Regions from separate parts of the Streptomyces saintjeani genome, predicted to be linked through region 3. Evidence: riboswitches for the same ligand, from Rfam matches in the RefSeq annotation. Region 3 holds a riboswitch; each other region holds the start of a gene.
What was found. A riboswitch is a leader RNA that binds a small molecule or an ion and turns the genes downstream of it on or off. The one in region 3 is predicted to bind cyclic di-AMP.
Positions count from the first base shown of each region.

Region 1 (7,193 bases), 850 kb from region 3:
AGCGCCGTCAGGACGCCGGTCGAGACCTCGACGCCGCCCTTCGCGCGCCGGACCGCCACCCGGTGCCGCGGTGCGGCCGGGGTGCCCGCGTCGAGGAGGTAGCGCTCGGAGCGGGGGGCGTCGGGGGCGATCGCGTGGGCCGTCCACTTGACCGAGCCGTCGGGCCAGTAGGCGGTGGGCCAGGTCTGGACGGGGACGTCGGTGCCGTCGGCGGTCGTCAGCTTCAGGGGCTGTCCGGATCTGTGCGTACCGCGCGCCCAGGGGACGCCCCAGGTGGTGCCGGCGTGGGCGTCGGGGGCGCCCTCCAGCCAGTGCAGCTCGGTGCCGGCGGCCGTGCCGGACGCCGCGGCTGCGGGGCGGGACAGGGCCCAGGAGAACGAGGTGGCGGCTGCCGCGACTGCGGCGCCCTTGATGACGGTACGTCGGTGGACGCCGGACACGGGACCTCCAGGAAAGCGCTTGCGGGGGACGGAGATCACTGTGTGCCCGCGCTTTCCCGGCTGTCGACGGATGCCACACGACCGCAACAGAACGATCATGATCGCGCAAGAACCGACAGGGTCATGCTTGGTGAACGCCCCGAAGGCCGGACCCGGGGATCGGGGGTCCGGCCTTCGGAGGCGTGTCGGGCGACGCTGGTGTCAGACGGAGACCCCGTGCGAGCGGAGGTACGCGAGCGGGTCTATGTCCGAGCCGTAGTCCGGGGTCGTGCGCATCTCGAAGTGCAGGTGCGCTCCGGTCACGTTGCCCGTGGCGCCGGAGTAGCCGATCTGCTGGCCCGCGCTGACGGTCTGGCCGACCGAGACGTTGAGCGCCGAGAGGTGCGCGTACTGCGCGTAGTAGCCGTCCGCGAGCTTGATGACGACCTGGTTGCCGTACGCCCCGCCCCAGCCGGCCGCGACGACCGTACCGGCGCCGACCGCCCGCAGGGTCGTACCGCTCGGGACGACGAAGTCGACGCCCGTGTGGTAGCCGCTGGACCACATGCTGCCGGCGACGCGGTAGCCGGTGCCGATGATCGCGCCCCGGACGGGGAGGGTGAAGCCGGAGGAGGACGAGGCGCTCTCGGTGGTGGCCTTCGAGGAGGAACTCTTCGAGGAAGAGGAGGAGCCCTTCGAGGAAGCCGAGGAGTCCGAGGAACCCTGCGACTTCTGCGACGACCGCTGCGACGACCGCGAGTCGGAGGAGGACGAGCCGGACGACGAACTCGACGACGAGGAGCCGGAGGAGCTTTCCGCCCGCGCCGCCTTCGCGCCGAGCGACAGCCGCAGCCCGGGGTGGATCAGCGACGGGTCGGAGCCGACGGCGTCCCGGTTGTCCTCGTACAGCCGCTGCCAGCCGCCCGTGAGGTTCTGCTCCTCGGCGATCTTCGAGAGGTAGTCGCCGGAGCGGACGGTGTAGGTGGTCGTCCTGCGGGTGGTGGCCGACGTCGTCGCCGAGGCCGTGCGTGCGACCGGGACGGCCTGGACGGTCTTCCCGGAGACCGGCGCCACGGAGGCGGCGGTGGTGGTGCCCGCGGCGGACGCCGTCTGGGCGTGTGCCCCGGTGGCCCCGATGAGCGGAATGGCGAGCGCCGCGCCACCCGTTCCGGCCACGGCGAGCGACCGGGAGAAACGAGGCGGCTTCGGGCGGCGGTGCTTACCCCTGGCGGGCATGGATTTCCTCTCCTGCGCCTACGAGGTGAGCTGTCGGGTGCGGACAGGAGATGTCCGGCCGTGCCGAGGCACCGCTTAACCCCAAGCCTGCTCCGGAAGACCGGACCAGGCGGAACTGCCTGTGGGTCCCCCGCTCCTGCCGTTTCCTTGGTGGGTGTGTTCGGCTCCGGACTGCGGCAGGATTCGGCGTCCGCCCGGATTGGTGATGAACGTAGGCGACGCGGACGCACGGGGACAAGCAGAAGTTGTATATGAATCTCTTTCCTGTCGATTCACGGTGTGTTTCGACCGTCCGCGCACACCGCGCGAAAACCCTCCGAACCCCTGAATCCCCTTGAAAATCCGGCCTATTACGTGCGCATGACGCGTAGCGCAGGGCCAGAAATATGACCCTGCTCACGCAACCGATTCACAGATTTCCCAATTCGGACAGAAACCTCAGATGCGGCGCAGCCGGAATACCGCCGCATCGAGGTCACCGCTCAGCCCGGTCCGCAGCCCGTGATGCACCAGCACCGCGCCCCGGTGGATCTCGCCGGTTTCGAGGCATTCGTACGACGCCGTCGCGTCAAGTCCGCGCAGCCGCACCGCCGGTGCGGTCTCCCCGTAGTGCTGGGCCTGGAGCCAGGCCAGGACGACGGTGTCGTCACCGCGCACGTACTGCACGGCGCTGAGACCGCCCTCGGGGGCGCGCAGCCGGTACAGGTCGCCCTGCTGGACGACGGGCCGGATCTTCTTGTAGAGCTCCACCCACTCGCGCGCCTCGGCGAGTTCCGCGTCGGTCCACTCCGAGAGGTCCCCGCCGACGCCGAGCACCCCGGCGAAGGAGCTGACGAACCGGAACTTCAGCGAGCTGACCCGGTGGTTGAGCTGGGTGTTGGGGCTGTCGGTGACCCAGGCGGCCATCACGCGCGCGGGGTGGATCTGGCTGAAGCCGTGCTGGATGGCGAGCCGGTCCAGCGGGTCGGTGTTGTCGGAGGTCCACACCTGGTCGGTGCGGCTGAGGATGCCGAGGTCGATCCGGCCGCCGCCGCCCGAGCAGGACTCGAAGGCGACGCCGGGGTGCGCGGCGCGCAGCCGGTCCAGGAGCCGGTACAGCGCGCGCACGTGGTCGACCCACAGGCGCTGCGGGTAGGGGTCGCCGGGCCAGCCGGCGTCGGTGAAGCAGCGGTTGAAGTCCCACTTCACGTAGTCGATGGGGGCGCTGGACAGGAGGGTGTCGAGCTGCTCCCAGAGGTACTCCTGGACGTCCTCGCGCGCGAGGTTCAGCATCAGCTGGTTGCGGAACTCGCTGCGCGTGCGGCCCTCCTGGAACTGCACCCAGTCGGGGTGCGCGCGGTAGAGGTCGCTGTCCGGGTTGACCATCTCGGGCTCGACCCAGATGCCGAACCGCATCCCGAGACCGTGCACCTGGTCGGCGAGGGGCTTGAGGCCCTGGGGGAAGCGGTCGGGGTTGGGCGTCCAGTCGCCGAGGCCCGCGCGGTCGCTGACGCGCTTGCCGAACCAGCCGTCGTCGACGACGAACAGCTCGACCCCGATGTCGGCGGCCTTGCGCGCGAGGACGAGCTGCTGCTCCTCGGAGATGTCGAAGGTGGTCGCCTCCCAGGAGTTGAACAGCACCGGGCGGTCCTGGCCGGCGTCCGGGATCACGTGCTCGCGCTGGTAGGCGTGCCAGGCGCGGCTGGCGCCGCCGAAGCCGCCGTCGGACCACAGGGCCGCGAAGACGGGCGTCGTGAAGGAGTCGCCGTCGGCGAGGAGGAGCAGGCCCGAGTCGTCGTGTCCGGCGCCGCCGGTGATCTGTACGCGTGCGTCGGGGAGCTGGGCGACGGCGATCCGCCAGGAGCCGGACCAGCCGAGGGCGGTGGTGAAGACCTCGCCGGTCTCCTCGGTGGCGTCGGTGTCGAGGGCGACCCAGGGCAGGTGCGGGTGGCCGGTGTGGCCGCGGCGGCTGCCGATGACCTTCTCGCCGTAGGTGAGCTGTGTGCGCGTGAGGCGGGACTCGGCCGCCCAGCGGCCGTGGAGCTGGGAGAGGCGCCAGCCCTCGCGGTGCGGGAGGGTCCAGGTCGCGGAGTCGGCGCGCAGCAGCTCCAGGGGTTCGCCGCCGTCGTTGCCGAGGACGGCCCAGCGCTCGACGACGTCCCCGCGCATCCGGTAGTGCAGCGCGACGGTCAGTCCGCCGTCGCGGAACGCGAGCCGGAGTTCGTCGCCATCCGCCTCGTACGCGTCGAAGGTCCACTCGGTGCCCCGGCGCGCGGGCGTGCGCACGGAGAGCGCGGGGCGGGTGAAGCGGGGGCCGCCCTCGACGGGGTACTCCTCACGGCCGTCGAGTGCGGACTCGAAGGACGAGCCGTGCGGCAGCGGGACGGCCGCCAGCGCCTCGGCGTCGGCGAGGGCGATCGCCGGTCCCCAGTGGAGGTGCAGCAGCTCGCCGCGCTCGGTGAGGTGGAGGGCGTAACTGCTCGTGGGGCCCGACAGGAGCCACGTACGCCCGTTCTCAGCGGTTTCCAGCATCAGACCCTCACACGATCGAAAATCAGTTAAAACACATACGAACACGTACGACCAGACAGCAACATCATCGGGGGTCCCCGGGGCCGCCTGCAACGCCTGTGGACAACTCATGGGGTGTCACCCCCATGTCGTATCGTCGACAGCGTGTCCCACCGGCCATTTTCCTGAGCCGCGCCGGTCCGGGACCGACTGGGAGGGAGACCCCGTGACGCAGCAGATCCCCTCGACCGAACCCGAGCTGGCAGGTGTGCGCAACTTCCGTGACGTCGGAGGCCTGCCGACGACCGACGGGCGCCGGGTGCGCCAGGGCGTGCTGTTCCGCAGCGGCCATCTGGCGCACGCGACCGAGGAGGACGCCGCGTTCCTGGCCTCGCTGGGGCTGCACACGGTCTTCGACTTCCGCAACGCGGCGGACCAGAAGCTGGAGGGCCCGGACGTCGAGCTGCCGGGCACGCGGAACGTGAACCTGCCGCTGTCGGACCCGGCGGACGGCGCGGAGTTCTGGGCGATGGTCCGCGACGGCAGGATCGAGCAGCTGCGCGAGCTTCTCGGCGGGGGCAAGGCGGCCGGGCGGATGATCGCCTCGTACCGGACGATCATCAAGGGGCGCACGCCCGAGCACGCGCGGGTGCTGGCCGCCCTCGCCGACGACAGCACGCCCGCGCTGATGCACTGCGCCGCCGGCAAGGACCGCGCGGGCCTGTCGATCGCGGTGACGCTCCTCGCGCTGGACGTCGAGCGCGAGGCGATCGTCGCGGACTACCTGGAGTCCAACGCGACCCACCGCCGCTACCAGCTGCGCCGGACGGACGGCTCCGTGCCCCCCGCGCGCGACCCCGAGGTCACCGAACTCCTCAGCCCCCTGTTCGAGGCCCGCGTCGAGTACCTCCAGGCGGCCTTCGCCGCGATCGACGAGCACTGGGGGTCGGTGGACGCGTATCTGGAGCGGGGCCTCGGGGTGACGCCGGAGCTGCGGGCGCGCCTGAAGGACCGCTTCCTGGAGTGATCCCCCGCAGCCCCGGCCCCCGGCCCCGCCTACTGCCGCGAGCCCGCCTCGAACAGGAACCAGATGAACAGCGCCAGGATGTGACCGCCGACGACGTAGATCAGCAGCCTGATCCACAGCGCGCGCGGGAAGCCTTCCTCACGGTTGTCGCTCATGGTGTGTCTCCAGGGTTGGGCCCCAGGCACAGCGTGGCCGTGGGGCTCTGTAGCAGGGTGTGGACGAACAGGAGGTCGACGCCGGACGCGTCGCGCGCGGCGATGCGGTGCGGGGTCAGCGAGTCGAAGTGCGCGCTGTCCCCGGGGTCGAGGAGGTGCGTGGAGTCGCCGAGGGTCAGGCGCAGGCGCCCCGTGAGGACGTACAGCCACTCCTCGCCGGGGTGCACGCGCACGATGTCGCCCTGTGCGCCGTGCGGCACCCGCACCCGCAGGGCCTGCATCCCGCGCCCGGCGGCCCCGGCCTGGACGTACGTCCAGCCGCCCGCCTCGGTGGGCTCCATGTCCCCGGCGCGCACGACCGCGTCCCGTACGGCGGACGTCTCGCCGAGGAGTTCGGAGACCGTCGTACCGTAGACCCGGGCGAGCGCGAGCAGCATCGGCAGCGAGGGCTGGCGCTGACCGGTCTCCAGCCGGGAGAGGTAGGCGGGTGAGAGCCCGGCGGACCGCGCGGCGGCCTCCAGCGTGAGGGAGGCGCGGCGGCGCAGGGCCCGCAGGTGCGGGGCCATCGCCGGGAGGGCCGTGGTCGGCTCGGCGTCCGGAGTGCTCATGCGTCCATTCAGCCGCGAGCTTGCCTGTGAGGCAAATTTCTTGCCTCACAGGCAAAATCCCGGATCAGCGGCTCGCCGCCGCCCGCACGGTCACCGACCCGCCGACACCCGCTCGGTCACCGGTTCGCCACCGCCTGCTTGATCAGCGTCTTCCCGAAGTCCCACATCAGCCCGCCCCCGCCGTGCGCGTCGTCCATCACCTCGGTGAACGCGTCCACGAACCGCTCGACGTCCGCCTCGTCCACGACGAGCGGCGGGATCAGCTTGATGACCTCCAGGTGGTCCCCGGAGACCTGCGTGAGGATCCGGTGGCGCTGGAGCAGCGGGACGACCACCATCTGCGCGAACAGCCCCTTGCGGGCGGCCTGGAGCATCGCCCACCGGCTGCGCAGCTTCAGCGAGGACGGCTTCCCGAACTCGATGCCGATCATCAGCCCGCGCCCGCGCACGTCGGCGAGCAGCTCGTACTTCCCGACCAGCGCCGCGAGCCGGGACTTCAGCAGCTCCCCGACCCGGCGGACATGGGCGACGGTCTGCTCGTTCTCCATCACGCTGAGGACGGCGAGCCCGACGGCCATGGCCTGCGCGTTGGACCCGAAGCTCGCGGAGTGCACGAGGACGCGGTCCATCGACGAGTAGACCTTCTTGAAGATCCAGTCCTTCCCGAGCGTCGCCCCCACGGGCACGTACCCGCCGGACAGTGCCTTGGCGACACACACGAGGTCCGGCTCGACCCCGTCCTCGTGCTGGTAGGCGTAGAAGTCCCCGGTCCGCCCGAGCCCGGTCTGCACCTCGTCGGCGATGAGCAGCGCCTTGTGCCTGCGCAACAGCTCCTGCGCGCCCCGCAGATACCCGGGCGGCGCCTCGTGCACGCCCTTGCCCTGGATCGGCTCGACGATCAGCGCGGCGACGTCGCCCTTGCGCAACTCCCGCGCCAGCGCGTCGAGATCGCCGAGCGGGACGGCCGTGTCGGGCAGCAGCGGCGCGAACCCGTCCCGGAAGCCGTCCTCGCCGTTGACCGAGAGGGCGCCGGTGGTCAGGCCGTGGAAGGCGTGCTCGCAGTACAGGACGCGCGGCTTGCCGGTCGCGTACCGCGCGAACTTCAGCGCCGTCTCGACCGCCTCGGTGCCGCTGTTGCCGAAGAACACGCGGTCCAGGTGCGGACTGTGCGCGAGGAGCCGCTCCGCGAGGATTCCGGGCAGCGGCTGGCAGTCGAAGCGCGTGAGGTCGGCGAGGTCGAGGTCGAGGACGTCGTGCA
Region 1 is NZ_CP189624.1:8,021,565-8,028,757, reverse strand. Features, by position in the region: gene ACQCO7_RS36145 (exo-rhamnogalacturonan lyase family protein) at 1-440, opposite strand, end outside; gene ACQCO7_RS36140 (peptidoglycan DD-metalloendopeptidase family protein) at 642-1,655, opposite strand; cyclic di-AMP (ydaO/yuaA leader) riboswitch at 1,656-1,818, opposite strand; gene ACQCO7_RS36135 (alpha-galactosidase) at 2,094-4,166, opposite strand; gene ACQCO7_RS36130 (tyrosine-protein phosphatase) at 4,372-5,172, shown strand; gene ACQCO7_RS36125 (DUF6126 family protein) at 5,202-5,327, opposite strand; gene ACQCO7_RS36120 (helix-turn-helix domain-containing protein) at 5,324-5,935, opposite strand; gene ACQCO7_RS36115 (aspartate aminotransferase family protein) at 6,052-7,193, opposite strand, start outside.
Region 1: linked by a shared signal. The riboswitch ahead of ACQCO7_RS36140 (peptidoglycan DD-metalloendopeptidase family protein) and the one ahead of ACQCO7_RS32600 (M23 family metallopeptidase) in region 3 are both predicted to bind cyclic di-AMP.

Region 2 (7,193 bases), 2.7 Mb from region 3:
TCGCCGCACTCTGCCCGCCCTCGGAGACCGCCTTCAGCGTCGGCGCGGTGATCGTCGCGCGGGACGGTACGGAGATGGCGCGCGGGTTTTCGAGAGAGGGCGCCGACACCGTCGTCCACGCCGAGGAGGCGGCGCTCGCGAAGCTGGACCCGGCGGATCCGAGGCTGGCGGGGGCGACGGTGTACTCCAGCCTGGAGCCCTGCGCCCGGAGGGCCTCGCGGCCGGCGCCGTGCGCGAGGCTGATCCTGGACGCGGGGGTGCGGCGGGTGGTGACGGCGTGGGTCGAGCCGGACACCTTCGTGCGGGACGCGGACGGGAACGGGCTGCTGCGGGACGCGGGGGTGGACGTGGTCCTGCTGCCGGAGTACGAGAAGGCGGCAAAGGCACCGAATGGTCATCTGTTGGGGTGATACGACTGGCGGGGGTGCGGGCGGGCGGTGACGCTGCCCACATGAGGTCAGCCAAAGCCGTAACCGCCCTCCTCCTGGGCGCAGCCCTAGCCGCCTGCTCCACGTCCACCGACAGCACCCGCCAGATGGCCCGAGCCCTCCCCCCGGACGCGTCCTTCACGCACCCGGGGGTCCTCGTGAACGACGTCCAGCTCGACGTCGCCCGCGAGAACGTGCACGCCGGCAAACAGCCCTGGCTGCGCGCCTACCTGGACATGCGGGACAGCAAGTACGGCTCGTACAAGTACCGGCCGGAGCCGTACGAGAGCGTCGACTGCCCCGGCGGCGACCAGCCGAACCGCCCCGCGCACGGATGTGTGGAGGAGCGGCAGGACGCGATCGCCGCGTACACGCAGGCCCTGCTGTTCCGGGTGACCGGCAAGCGGGCGCACGCCGTGAAGGCGCGGGAGATCATGGACGCCTGGTCGGGGAAGATCCGGCGGCACACGGAGGACGACGCCGGGTTGCAGACCGCGTGGGCGGGTTCGACGTGGGCGCGGGCGGCGGAGATCGTCCGGCACACGCCGGGGGCGGGGTGGCCGGACGCCCGGGTGACCAGGTTCGAGGACATGCTGAGGAACGCGTACCTCCCCGTCGTCACGAGAGAAGTCCCGGACTACAACGGGAACTGGGACCTCGCGATGACGGACGCGGCGATCGGCATCGGGGTGTTCACGAACGACCACAAGGTCTTCGACCGGGCGCTGAGCAGGTTCCGGGCGCGGGTCCCGGCGTACTTCTATCTGGAGAAGGACGGCAGGGTTCCGATCGCGCCCGCCAAGGCCGGCCTCGACGACCCGGCGAAGCTCACGAAGTACTGGTTCGGGCAGACGATGTTCAAGGACGGCGTCTCCCAGGAGACGTGCCGCAACTTCAAGCACGCCGGGTACTCGCTGGCGGCGGCCTCGCACATCGCGGAGACGGCCTGGCACCAGGGCGTCGACCTGTACGGCGAGGCCAAGGACCGGCTGAAGGCGGCGGCCGAGCTGCACGCGCGCTACCAGGAGGGCGAGAAGGCCCCGGCGTGGCTGTGCGGCGGGAAGGTCGACCGGAACATGGGCCCCGACCTGGAGGTCCTGGTCAACCACCTGGAGGGCCGCCTCGGCGAGTCCGTCCCGGCGGCGCACCGGCTGGTGGAGCGGCACCGGCCCGCCGGTACGGACGACCTGTTCGTGGCCTGGGAGACGCTGACGCACGCGGGTAATCCGGGGGTCTAGCGAACCGGTTTGGTGATCCGCCCTGTGTCTGCCTATAGTTAAGCCAACGGCGCGGGGTGGAGCAGCTCGGTAGCTCGCTGGGCTCATAACCCAGAGGTCGCAGGTTCAAATCCTGTCCCCGCTACTGAAAAAGAACCGGGATCCTGGAAACAGGGTCCCGGTTCTTTTCTGTCCGGAATCGATCACTCTCTGTATCGCGATGTTCTCATCGGCACCCCAACTCGCCCGTTTTTCCCTGTGGTTGACCCAATAATCCCGGGCCAGAAATGTTTGTCGATCAAGAGGAACGGCTTGGAAACGGGCCCCCGGGTCGATTAACGTTCGATAACGCAGCACGGTTGTCCCAGCCGTCACAAGAGACGGCTCCGTGCGCACGCGCCGAATCCCGCGAGGGAACCGGGGAACCACCACCTTGGGGTGAATCACGCGGACGCCACCGCTCACGAGCGGCCGGTTTACGCGCGTAGGAGACCTTCCCGCTCCGAACCCGTCAGCTAACCCGGTAGGCGGCGGAAGGAAAGGAGTGCGCCCGCGTGGCGAACCCGACTGCCCAGGAAACCCCCAAGCCGACCTTCGGGTTCGGCGGCTACCGCGCCGAGGACGAGGGCCCCTGGGAGGAGTGGAACCCCACCGCCGACTCCCTCGCGCCGGTCAAGGGCAAGCACCGCGTCGCCAAGCAGCGCACCGGTGGCGGCGGCTTCGCCCGCAGCTCCACGGTCCTCGGCGTCGGCGTCATCGCCGCCGTCAGCGCGGGCGGCATGGCCAGCGCCAACACGGGCAACGCGCCCGTCTCCATCAACGTCGCCGACATACCCGGCGTCGGCTCCCTCGTCTCCGACGACGGCGACCAGGCCAAGGACCCCGCGCCGATCAGCAACATCGTCGCCGAGGCCGGCCAGGAGTCCTCCGACGCCGCCGAGGCGCTGCGCAGCCGGATCATCGCGCAGGCCGAGTCCCAGCAGACGCAGGCCGAGCAGCAGGCCAAGGTCGCCGCCCAGCGCGCCGAGGCCGAGGCCGCCTCCAAGGCCGCCAAGGCCGCGCAGGCCAACGTCGAGGACGCCAAGGAAGAGGCCGACGCCGCCGTCAAGCGCAAGGCCGAGGAGGCGCGGCTCGCCGAGCTCGCCAAGCAGTACACGCTGCCGACCTCGTCGTACACCCTCACGTCGCGGTTCGGGCAGTCCGGGGCGCTGTGGTCGTCCGGCTACCACACCGGGCTCGACTTCGCGGCTCCCTCCGGGACGCTCATCAAGGCCGTCCACAGCGGGACCATCACGGAGGCCGGGTACGCCGGGTCCTACGGCTACCGCACCATCCTCACCCTGGATGACGGCACGCAGATCTGGTACGCCCACCAGTCGTCGATCAGCGTCAGTGTCGGCCAGAAGGTCGGTACGGGCGATGTCATCGGGCGGGTCGGGGCCACCGGGAACGTGACCGGGGCGCACCTGCACCTGGAGGTGCACCCCGATGGGGCCGCGACCGGGATCGACCCGATGGCCTGGCTGCGGGGCAACGGGCTGAACCCGTGAGGTCGTCGTAGGAATCCGGGCCGCCTCGGTGTTCGGGGCGGCCTTCTTTCTGACCGGAACTTTGCGGTCGTCGCGGAATGTGTCCGTCCGGGACCGCCGTTGACGTAGAACATGACTACTCTGCGCCCGCTCGGCTCCTCCGACCTCGAAGTCTTCCCCCTCTCCCTCGGCGGCAACGTCTTCGGCTGGACCGCCGACGAGGCGGCCTCCTTCGCCGTCCTCGACGCGTACGCCGCGGCCGGCGGCAACTTCGTCGACACCGCCGACGCCTACTCCGCGTGGGTCGACGGCAACAGCGGCGGCGAGTCCGAGGCCATCATCGGCAGGTGGGTCGCCTCGCGCGGCAACCGGGACGACGTCGTCATCGCGACCAAGGTCAGCCAGCACCCCGAGTTCAAGGGGCTCTCCGGGGACAACATCAAGGCGGCGGCGGACGCCTCCCTGAAGCGCCTCGGCACCGACCACATCGACCTCTACTACACGCACTTCGACCAGCCGGACACGCCGGTCGAGGAGATCATCGGCGCGCTCGACGAACTCGTGAAGGCGGGCAAGGTCCGGCACATCGCCGCGTCCAACATCTCCGCCGACCGCCTGCGCGAGTCCCTCGACTTCTCCGACCGCGAGGGCCTCGCCCGGTACGTCGCGATCCAGCCGCACTACAACCTCGTCTCCCGCGACACGTACGAAGGTTCCCTCCAGGACGTCGTCTCCCAGGCGGGGCTTGCCGCCGTCCCCTACTTCGCGCTGGCGTCCGGCTTCCTCACGGGCAAGTACCGGCCGGGTGCGGTGGTCGAGGGCGCGCGTGCCGCCGGCGGTGCCGGCAAGCACCTGGAGTCCGAGCGGGGAGTGAAGGTCCTCGCGGCTCTCGACGAGGTCGCGCAGGCTCGGGGGGCCGAGGTCGCGACGGTCGCGCTGGCGTGGCTCGCCGCTCAGCCGACGGTCGCGGCGCCGATCGCTTCCGCGCGGGTGGTGGAGCAGCTTCCGGCGCTGCTGGCGGTGGCGGAGCTGGAGCTGACGGAGGCGGAGGTGGGGCGGCTCACGGAGGCTTCGGCGTAGGGGTGGGTTTCCTCGTCCCCGCCGCCCCTACCCTTCCCATCCCCAGGGGTTCCACCCCTTCGACCCCGCCAGGGGCTCCGCCCCTGGACCCCGTTCGGCCCGAAGGGCCTCGTCCTCAAGCGCCGGACGGGCTGAAAAGAGGTGGGTGGGCCCCTCAGGGGCCTTCCCCTAAGCCCGGTAGCCCCCATACGGCGGATACTGCCCCACCGGCACCCCATACGCCGTCGGCTGCTGCCACGTCACCGGCGGCTGCCAAGGCTGCTGCTGCCAAGGCAGAGCCACTGGCATCACCGGAGCCGTCGCGCGAGCCGCGTACTCCAAGGCCGGGCGAGTTGTCGTGCGGGCCGTCCAGAGTGTCGTCAGCAGGTGTTGTTCCCGGGCCACGAAGTCCGTGGGGGCGTGGCCCAGGCGGCCCCGGCGGCGGAGTTGGGCCAGCGCCAGCGCCGTCGATTCGTACTCCGCGAGGGTTTTCGCCGCCGGCTTGCCCAGGTAGTGCGTCGCGTAGTCGCGGGCGATCCGTCGCGCCTTCATCGAGGCGAGGGCGAAGGGTTCGGCCGGGGAGAGCCAGCCCGCCGCTACGTACGGCGGGAGTTCCTCGCGCAGGTAGCGGAGTTCGCGTTGGCGGGTCCAGATGACCAGCCAGGTCAGGAGGCCGAACACCGGGACCATGAACACGCCGTACACGACGAAGAAGCCGAGCGCGCCGAAGTGCGCGGAGCCGTTCCACAGGGAGTGCATGCCCATCGCGAGGACCAGGCCGGTCAGGGGGAACAGGACCCGGCGTACCCGGCGGGCGCCGACCGTGAGTGCGGAGAGGCCGAAGCCGATGCCGGTGAAGACCGTGAACAGGGGGTGCGCGAACGGGGACATGATCACCCGTACGAAGAACGTCGCCGCCGTCACGGACACGGCGTCGCCGGCGATCCGGTCCGTGCCGTACGCCGAGCCCAGATAGAGGATGTTCTCGGTGAACGCGAACCCGGCCGCCGCGGTTCCCGCGATGACGACGCCGTCGACGAGGCCGGTGAACTGCCGCCTGCGGAACAGGAAGACGAGCAGGACGGCCGCGGCCTTGGCCGACTCCTCGACGATCGGCGCGATCAGGGTGGCGCCGAGGGTGTCCGCGCCGTCCGGGTCCGCCGTCGTGTTCGCTATCCACTGCGTCGTGAACGTGTTCGCCACGATCGCGATCAGCGTCGCCGCGCAGGCGCCCCAGGCGAACGCGAAGACCATGTTCCGCCAGGGGGCGGGGTCCACGCGGTCCAGCCAGCGGAACGCGGTGACGAGGAGGGGCACGGGAAAGACGGCCAGTCCGAGCCCCACCAACAGGCCCCGGGTGCCGGTCTGTTCACGGACCAGCGCGAGGATGACGACGCCGGAGACCGCGAGGAGGGTGATCAGCGCGGCGTACCGCACGGAGGGGCGTCGCCACCAGCGGGGGCGCGGTATCGGAGGGTGAGGGACGGGCGGGTACGCGGCACTGGTCGACACGTCATGACCATAACGAGGGTTGGGTTCCGCCGCGATGGTGCGTCTGCCCTACCGGCGATGCCCGACCCTGCGGAACAGCAAGTCCCGTACCACGTGGCCCTTCTCGATCCCCTGGCCCTCGAAGCGCGTCAGCGGACGGAAAGCCGGCCGAGGCGCGAACCCGCCGTCCGCCTGCGTGTTCTCGAACTCCGGGTGCGCGTCCAGGACTTCGAGCATCTGCTCTGCGTACGGCTCCCAGTCCGTCGCGCAGTGCACGACCGCCCCGGGCCGCAGCCTCGTCGCCGCCAGGTCGAGGAACTCCGCCTGGATCAGCCGCCGTTTGTGGTGCCGCTTCTTCGGCCACGGGTCCGGGAAGTACACGCGCAGCCCGTCCAGCGCGTCCGGCTTCAGCATCTCCCGCAGCAGGATGATCGCGTCCCCGTTGGCGACCCGGACGTTGGTCAGCCCGCTGCGCTCTGCGAGGTTGAGGAGGTTGCCCTGGCCGGGGGTGTGTACGTCCACGGCGAGCACGTTCGTGCCAGGATCGGCGGCGGCCATCGTCGCCGTCGCCTCGCCCATCCCGAACCCGATCTCCAGGACGACGGGACGCTCGTCCCCGTACAGCTCGCTCAGGTCGACGGCATGCCCGTCGATGTCGATCCCCCACCGCGACCACAGCCGCTGCAACGCGTCCGCCTGCCCCGTCGTCACCCGGCTGCGGCGCGGCTGGAAACTCCGGATCCGCCGCTCGAAGTGTGATCCGGCGGGGTCGGCCTTGGGGCCGTCGGGGAAGCGGGGTTCGCCTTTGGGGCGGGCATGGCAGGCTTCGGGGCCGGGGGTCTCCGGCTCGGGGCTGGGGTTCAGGGATTCGTACACAGTACGTCGATTTTACGCGAGGGTGTCTGCGGGGACGCGCCTCAGACGGGCAGCGCCCAGCTCGGGCCGTCCGGTGCGCCGAGCCAGACGCGCTGGCCGTCCGGGGTGATGGTCATGCCGAACGCGGCGAGGTGGGGTGAGCCGTGGGCCTGCCAGGCGGTGATCGCGTCCTCGACGCTGTCCCAGAGGGGGAGGGGGCCGCGCTGGGTCACGGTCCAGCCGTCGCCGTCGGCGCGGGTTCTGGCCTGGGAGCCGGTGGCGATGTCGAGGAGTACTTGCCCGGCGCCCATACCGAGGCGTTCCGCTGAGGGCGCGGCGAGCTGGGCGACGAACCTGCCGGTCCAGTCGTCGAGGAGGGCCGGGTCGATACGGCTCGGGCGTTCGTCGCCGGGCAGCAGGTCGAAGACGCCGTGCGGTGGGCGGTCGTGCGGGCGCGCGATCATGAACGAGGTGTATCCGGGCAGGAAGCGGCCCTCCGCGCCGCCGTCCTCGTCGACCGTGACCCGGACGAGCCCGTGCGCGAAGCTCCAACCGGAGAGGGTGACGAGGAGGGTGCCGCCGGGGGCGATCTGGCGGAGCAGTTCGTACGGGAC
Region 2 is NZ_CP189624.1:4,483,306-4,490,498, reverse strand. Features, by position in the region: gene ACQCO7_RS20310 (dihydrofolate reductase family protein) at 1-410, shown strand, start outside; gene ACQCO7_RS20305 (alginate lyase family protein) at 452-1,666, shown strand; tRNA gene ACQCO7_RS20300 (tRNA-Met) at 1,717-1,790, shown strand; cyclic di-AMP (ydaO/yuaA leader) riboswitch at 2,033-2,190, shown strand; gene ACQCO7_RS20295 (M23 family metallopeptidase) at 2,200-3,195, shown strand; gene ACQCO7_RS20290 (aldo/keto reductase) at 3,307-4,254, shown strand; gene ACQCO7_RS20285 (PrsW family intramembrane metalloprotease) at 4,423-5,745, opposite strand; gene trmB (tRNA (guanosine(46)-N7)-methyltransferase TrmB) at 5,794-6,600, opposite strand; gene tgmC (ATP-grasp peptide maturase system methyltransferase) at 6,642-7,193, opposite strand, start outside.
Region 2: linked by a shared signal. The riboswitch ahead of ACQCO7_RS20295 (M23 family metallopeptidase) and the one ahead of ACQCO7_RS32600 (M23 family metallopeptidase) in region 3 are both predicted to bind cyclic di-AMP.

Region 3 (7,193 bases):
CGGCGGCGAAGCGGCGGATCCCGCGCTCGCGCGCGACGGCGCCGATGTGCTCCAGGAGGGCGGAGGCGACACCGCGGCCCTGGTGCGCGTCCTGGACGAGGAAGGCGACCTCCGCCTCGTCGGCGGGCCCCTTGGCGGGCAGGCCGTCGGGGCCGATGCGGTCATAGCGTACGGTGGCGATGAACTCGCCTCCGACGGTGGCGGCGAGTCCCACCCGGTCCACGAAGTCGTGGTGCGTGAAGCGGTGGACGTCCTTCGCGGACAGGCGCGGGTAGGGCGCGAAGAAGCGGTAGTACTTCGACTCGTCCGACACCTGCTCGTAGAAGCTGACCAGGCGCTCGGCGTCGTCGGCGGTGATGGGCCGCACGCGCGCGGTACCGCCGTCGCGCAGCACCACGTCGGCTTCCCAGTGGGCGGGGTACTCGTGCCGCTCCTGCGCGCTCTGCATGGGGCCCAGCGTACGGCTCGCGTCCGACAACGGCGCGAGGCAGTCTGGGGGACGGAAGACGGCACGAACCGGACCGAGGCCGCGGTCCGGACAGCCGTCCGGGAGGGGCCGTCGCGCCTCCTCCCCGAACACTTCACGTGTGGAAAACTGGTCTAGACAACCCTGAACACCGAAGGGCAGCAACAACATGGCTGAGCGCCGCGTCACCATCGGCTGGGCGGAGGGCCTCCACGCCCGCCCCGCCTCCCTCTTCGTCCGAGCCGCCACGGCCACCGGCGTCCCGGTCACGATCGCCAAGGCGGACGGCAACCCCGTCAACGCGGCCTCCATGCTGGCCGTCCTCGGCCTCGGCGCCCAGGGCGGCGAGGAGGTCGTCCTGGCCTCCGGCGCCGAGGGCGCGGACGCGGCCCTCGACCGGCTGGCGAAGCTGGTCTCCGAGGGCCTCGACGAGCTCCCCGAGACCGTCTGACGCCACCCACGCGCGCGTACGGAGCCGCGCCGCCCTCTCCCGGGCGGCGCGGCTCCGTCGTTGTCCGAGCATCCCGGAATGCATTTCCCCGCACAGTATTGCGGGGTGTGCGAGGGCATACGGAAGGCGCACGTCGAGAAATTCACGGCGCACTCGCGAAAAGGGCAGCGGAAATACACCTCCGCCAAATACCTCTTCTTTGTATACGGTGCCCGTGTTAATGACGCAGGCCGGTCATGTTTACGGCGTGTTGCGAAGTCCTCACGCGGTCCGCGCCGGCGAAGCGCAGCCGGTGGGCGGCGGTGGAGCGCTCGGTGTGCAGGGCGGTCAGCGCACGCGCGCGCTCGGCGTCCCCGCGCGCGACGGCGTCGACGATCGCGCCGTGCTCGGTCCAGGAGTCGACGGGGCTGGCCGACGGCTCCACCGCGTACATCCAGGCGATCTTGTGGCGCAGCTGGGTCAGCGTCGAGGTCAGGGCGTGGCTTCCGCAGGCCTGGGCGAGCGTCTCGTGGAACCAGCCGCCCAGGGAGCGCAGATCCTCGCTGCTGCCCCTCCTGGCGCGCTCCTGGCCCAGCCTGACGAGTCCGCGCAGCACCTTCAGGTGGGCCTCGGTGCGCCGCTGGGCGGCCCGGGCGGCGCCGAGCGGCTCCAGGAGCAGCCGCATCTCCAGCAGGTCGGCGGCCTCCTGCTCGGTCGGCTCGGCCACGCACGCGCCCGCGTGGCGCCGGGTCACGACGAAGCCCTCGGCCTCCAGCGTGCGCAGCGCCTCGCGGACGGGGACGCGGCTGACGCCGTACCGGCGCGCGAGGAGTTCCTCGGTGAGGCGGCTGCCGCGCTCGTAGACACCCGCGACGATGTCGTCCCGGACGGCCGTGCACACCGAGTGCGCCGGAATACGCATGACGGACCTCCGCCTTAATCCCCGTGAAACGTCGACGATTGACGTGTGTTCCGTGACTCTATTGCAATGAGCGGGAATTTCCGATGGCAGGCCGGAATCCAGGGATATTTTTTGGACAAGGGGCCGTCCGAAACGCCGAAAGCCCCGGCCGAGAGGGCCGGGGCTGGACGATCTCTCGCGGGGTCAGACGTCGACGCCGTGCGCGCGCAGGTAGGCGACGGGGTCGATGTCGGAGCCGTACTGCGGTGTCGTACGGGCCTCGAAGTGCAGGTGCGGGCCGGTCACGTTGCCCGTCGCGCCCGAGTAGCCGATCCGCTCCCCCGGGGTGACCGTCTGCCCCACCGCGACGGAGATCGACGACAGGTGGCCGTACTGGGTGTACGTGCCGTCGTTCATCCGGACGACGACCTGGTTGCCGTAGGCGCCGCCCCAGCCGGCCTCCACGACCGTGCCGAGGCCGACGGCGTGCACAGGGGTGCCGGTGGCGGCGTGGAAGTCGATGCCCGTGTGGCTGCCGGAGGACCACAGGGAGCCGCCGCTGCGGTAGCCCGTGGACACGTACGAGCCGGTGACCGGCGCGACGAAGGCGTTCAGACGGGCGCGTTCGGCCTCCCTCGCGGCGCGGGCCTCAGCGGCGCGCGCGGCCTTCGCCTCCTCGGCGGCCTGGATGCGCAGGGCCTGCGCACGCGCGCGTACGGCCGCCTGCTGGACGGCGTGCTCCTGCGCGTGCGCGCGGTCGTCGACGTGCTCGGTGACGTCGAGGCGCATGGTGACCGTGTCGTCCGCGAGGGTCATCGCGTTCGCGGCGGTCGGTTCGGGGGGTGATCCGGCGGCCAGCGCCGAGGTCGTCAGCGCCGCTATGCCCGCCGCGCGGGCGGTCGTACGCTGCATCCGGGTCGCCTTGCGGCGCCTGCCGGTGGCGCAGGTGAACGCCATGGAGTCGAGTTCGTCCTTTCCTTCCCTCTCGCCTACCGGGTTAGCTGACGGGTTCGGAGCAGGAAGGTCTCCTACGGGCGCACGCGCCCGATTCACCCCAGGGACTGTGGGTCCCCGGCTCCCCTGGCTCGCGCCGTACGGGGACTCGGCGATCGCTGTCCGGTGCCGCGGTGTGCGGCGCACTGCCCGACGAACAGCCCGGACGACGCTAGAGGGCGTGCCGCTGATTCCCAAACGCACAGCGGCTTTTGTAGCGCACACCACAGGGCAGAGGTGAACCCTCCGGGCGAAAACGGTCACCCCTGGGGGGCGCGTTCCGGGCGGGGTGTGACTTCGCGAACAGCGAACCCGCGCGGGAGGCTGGGCAGCGTGCACGCGCGCGTGCGGCTCACCGGCCGCCCCACGCGCGCGTGCCCGTGCTCCTGCTCCGCCGTCTACTCCGCCGCCACGACCCGCACCGGGCCGATCCCGAGGGCCTCGACCGGCTCGCGGATCTCTTTCGCGTCGCCGACGAGGACGGTGACGAGGCGGTCGACGGGGAAGGCGTTGACGACCGCGGCGGTGGCCTCGACGGTGCCGGTGGCGGCCAGCCGCCGGTAGAGCGTCGCCTGGAAGTCGTCGGGGAGGTGCTGCTCGACCTGGTCGGCGAGGGTCCCGGCGACGGCCGCGGCGGTCTCGTACTTGAGCGGCGCCACGCCGACGAGGTTCTGCACGGCGAAGTCGCGCTCGGCGTCCGTGAGGCCCTCGGCGGCGAGGGTGCGCAGGACGGTCCACAGGTCCGCGAGGGCGGGCCCGGTGTTGGGCGTGTCGACGGAGCCGCTGATGGCGAGCATCGAGGCGCCCGAGCCGTCGGGGGCGGAGCGCAGGACCTGCCCGAAGGCGCGCACGCCGTAGGTGTAGCCCTTCTCCTCGCGCAGGACGGCGTCCAGACGGGACGTCAGGGTGCCGCCGAGGCAGTACGTGCCGAGCACCTGCGCGGCCCACACGCGGTCGTGCCGGTCGGCGCCCACGCGCCCGATCAGCAGCTGCGTCTGCACGGCGCCGGGCCGGTCGACGATGACGACGCGCCCGGTGTCGTCGGCGGTGACCGGCGGGACCGGCCGGGGCTGCGCGGTGGACCCCGTCCAGGCGCCCAGGGTCTCGCCGAGCAGCGCGTCGAGGTCGATGCCGTTCAGGTCGCCGACGACGACCGCGGTGGCCGTCGCGGGGCGCACGTGCCGGTCGTAGAAGGCGCGGACGGCGTCGGCGTCGATCTTCTCGACGGTGTCCTCGGTGCCCTGGCGCGGGCGGGACATGCGCGCGGTCGCCGGGAACAGCTCCTTGGACAGCTCCTTGGCGGCCCGCCGGGAGGGGTTGGCCAGCTCGTGCGGGATCTCGTCGAGCCGGTTGCGCACCAGCCGGTCGATCTCGCCCTCGTCGAACGCGGGCGCGCGCAGGGCGTCGGCGAGCAGCCCGAGCCCCTTGGCGAGCCGGGAGGCGGGGACCTCCAGGCTGAGCCGGACGCCGGGGTGGTCGGCGTGCGCGTCGAGCGTGGCGCCCGCGCGCTCCAGCTCGGCGGCGAACTCCTCGGCGGAGTGCCGGTCGGTGCCCTCGGAGAAGGCGCGCGCCATGATCGTGGCGACGCCGTCCAGGCCGGTCGGCTCGGCCTCCAGGGGCGCGTCGAGGAGGACCTCGACGGCGACGACCTGCTGGCCGGGGCGGTGGCAGCGCAGGACGGTCAGGCCGTTGCCGAGGGCGGCGCGCTCGGGCGCGGGGAACGCCCAGGGCCTGGCCTCGCCCGCCTGGGGCTGCGGGTGGAAGTCCATCGTGGCGAGCTCGGTCACTTGGCCGTCTCCTCGTTGTCGTCGGCCTCTACGGTCGCTACACGCGCGGGGTCCTCGGGCACGTCCGCGTCCTCGGCGCTGTCCGGATGCTTGGGCTCGTAGACGAGCACCGCGCGGTTGTCGGGCCGCAGCCGCGCCTTGGCGACCTCCTGGACCTCCTGCGGAGTGATCTCCAGCACGCGCTGTACGGCCGTGAGGGCGAGCTGCGCGTCGCCGAACAGGACGGCGAACCGGCACAGTTCGTCCGCGCGCCCGGCGACCGTGCCGAGCCGGTCCAGCCACTCGCGCTCCAGCTGCGCCTGCGCGCGCTCCATCTCCTCGGCCGTCGGGCCCTCCTCGGCGAACCGGGCGAGCTCCTCGTCGATGGCGGCCTCGATGACGGGCACCTCGACGTCCCCGGACGTCTTGACGTCCAGCCAGCCCAGGGAGGGCGCCCCGGCCAGCCGCAGCAGACCGAAGCCGGCCGCGACAGCGGTCCGGTCGCGCCGTACGAGCCGGTTGTACAGGCGGGAGGACTCGCCGCCGCCGAGGACGGTGAGCGCCAGGTCGGCGGCGTCCCCCGCGCGCGTGCCGTCCTCGGGGAGCCGGTAGGCGGCCATCAGCGCGCGCGCCGGGACCTCCTCGACGACGACCTCGCGCAGCTGCTCGCCGATGACGTCCGGCAGGGAGCCGTCACGCGGCTCGGGCTTGCCGTCGTGGGACGCGATGGAGCCGAAGTACTTCTCGACCCAGGCGAGCGTCTGCTCCGGGTCGATGTCGCCGACCACCGACAGGACCGCGTTGTTGGGCGCGTAGTACGTCCGGAAGAACGCGCGCGCGTCCTCCAGGGTCGCCGCGTCCAGGTCGGTCATCGACCCGATGGGCGTGTGGTGGTAGGGGTGGCCGTCCGGGTAGACGAGGGCGGTCAGCTTCTCGAACGACGTCCCGTAGGGGACGTTGTCGTAGCGCTGGCGGCGCTCGTTCTTGACGACGTCGCGCTGGTTCTCCATCGACTCGTCGTCCAGGGCGGCCAGCAGGGAGCCCATGCGGTCGGCCTCCAGCCAGAGCGCGAGCTCCAGCTGGTGCGTGGGCATGGTCTCGAAGTAGTTGGTGCGCTCGAAGCTGGTAGTGCCGTTGAGGGAGCCGCCGGCGCCCTGCACCAGCTCGAAGTGGCCGTTGCCCTTCACCTGGGCGGAGCCCTGGAACATCAGGTGCTCGAAGAGGTGGGCGAGGCCGGTACGGCCCTTGACCTCGTGGCGCGAGCCGACGTCGTACCAGAGACACACCGCCGCGACGGGGGTCAGATGGTCCTCGGAGAGCACCACGCGCAGGCCGTTGGCCAGGCGGTGCTCGGTCGCTGTCAGGCCCCCGGAGCCTGCCTGGGCTGTGGCCGTGTGACCCATGGGCATGTACGTCCCTTCGATGGCGGACGCGGTCGTGGACCGCGGACTTTCCTGCCGGTCCTGTCACTGTATGCAAGCGTGCGGACGGTCGGTGAAGTTCCCGGCGGACGTACGCCGAGAGCGGATCGCGTAACCTGCGGGCTGCCGTGGGGGAACGGGCCGTGCTCGTCCGGCCGGGCCCGCTGAGCCGGGTCCTGGCCCGGGTTGTCAGTGCCACGGTCCACAATGGTCGACGTCAGACCCTTGAGCACGTCCCGTACGAGCGAGTCCGGACCCGGGTTCTTCGAACCGGGAGCAACCCGGCCCGCTCGGCACCGACTTGAGTGCCCCGCAGGCAATCGACCAGAAAAGAGGAGCCGGCAGCGATGGCCCGCCGCAGCACGAAGACCCCACCGCCCGACGACTCGTTCGAGGAGCGGATCCTCGACATCGACGTCGTCGACGAGATGCAGGGCTCCTTCCTCGAATACGCCTACTCGGTCATCTACTCCCGCGCCCTGCCCGACGCCCGCGACGGCCTGAAGCCGGTCCACCGCCGCATCGTCTACCAGATGAACGAGATGGGCCTGCGCCCCGACCGGGGCTACGTCAAGTGCGCGCGTGTGGTCGGCGAGGTGATGGGCAAGCTGCACCCGCACGGCGACGCGTCGATCTACGACGCGCTCGTGCGCATGGCACAGCCGTTCTCCATGCGCGTGCCCCTCGTCGACGGGCACGGCAACTTCGGCTCCCTGGGCAACGACGACCCGCCGGCCGCGATGCGGTACACGGAGTGCCGGCAGGCCGAGGCTACGAGCCTGATGACCGAGTCGATCGACGAGGACACGGTCGACTTCACGCCCAACTACGACGGTCAGGAGCAGGAGCCGGTGGCGCTGCCCGCCGCCTTCCCGAACCTCCTGGTCAACGGCTCGTCCGGGATCGCGGTCGGCATGGCGACGAACATGCCGCCGCACAACCTGGGCGAGGTCGTGGCCGCCGCCCGCCACCTGATCCGCTTCCCGAACGCGGACCTGGACGCGCTGATGAAGTTCGTCCCGGGCCCCGACCTGCCGACGGGCGGGCGGATCGTCGGCCTGTCCGGCATCCGGGACGCGTACGAAACGGGCCGGGGCACGTTCAAGATCCGGGCGACGGTCTCGGTGGACACCGTGACGGCGCGCCGCAAGGGCCTGGTCATCACCGAACTGCCCTTCACCGTCGGCCCCGAGAAGGTCATCGCCAAGATCAAGGA
Region 3 is NZ_CP189624.1:7,167,526-7,174,718, reverse strand. Features, by position in the region: gene ACQCO7_RS32615 (bifunctional acetate--CoA ligase family protein/GNAT family N-acetyltransferase) at 1-448, opposite strand, end outside; gene ACQCO7_RS32610 (HPr family phosphocarrier protein) at 636-917, shown strand; gene ACQCO7_RS32605 (GntR family transcriptional regulator) at 1,135-1,818, opposite strand; gene ACQCO7_RS32600 (M23 family metallopeptidase) at 2,002-2,754, opposite strand; cyclic di-AMP (ydaO/yuaA leader) riboswitch at 2,769-2,915, opposite strand; gene ACQCO7_RS32595 (M16 family metallopeptidase) at 3,189-4,577, opposite strand; gene ACQCO7_RS32590 (M16 family metallopeptidase) at 4,574-5,965, opposite strand; gene ACQCO7_RS32585 (DNA gyrase/topoisomerase IV subunit A) at 6,325-7,193, shown strand, end outside.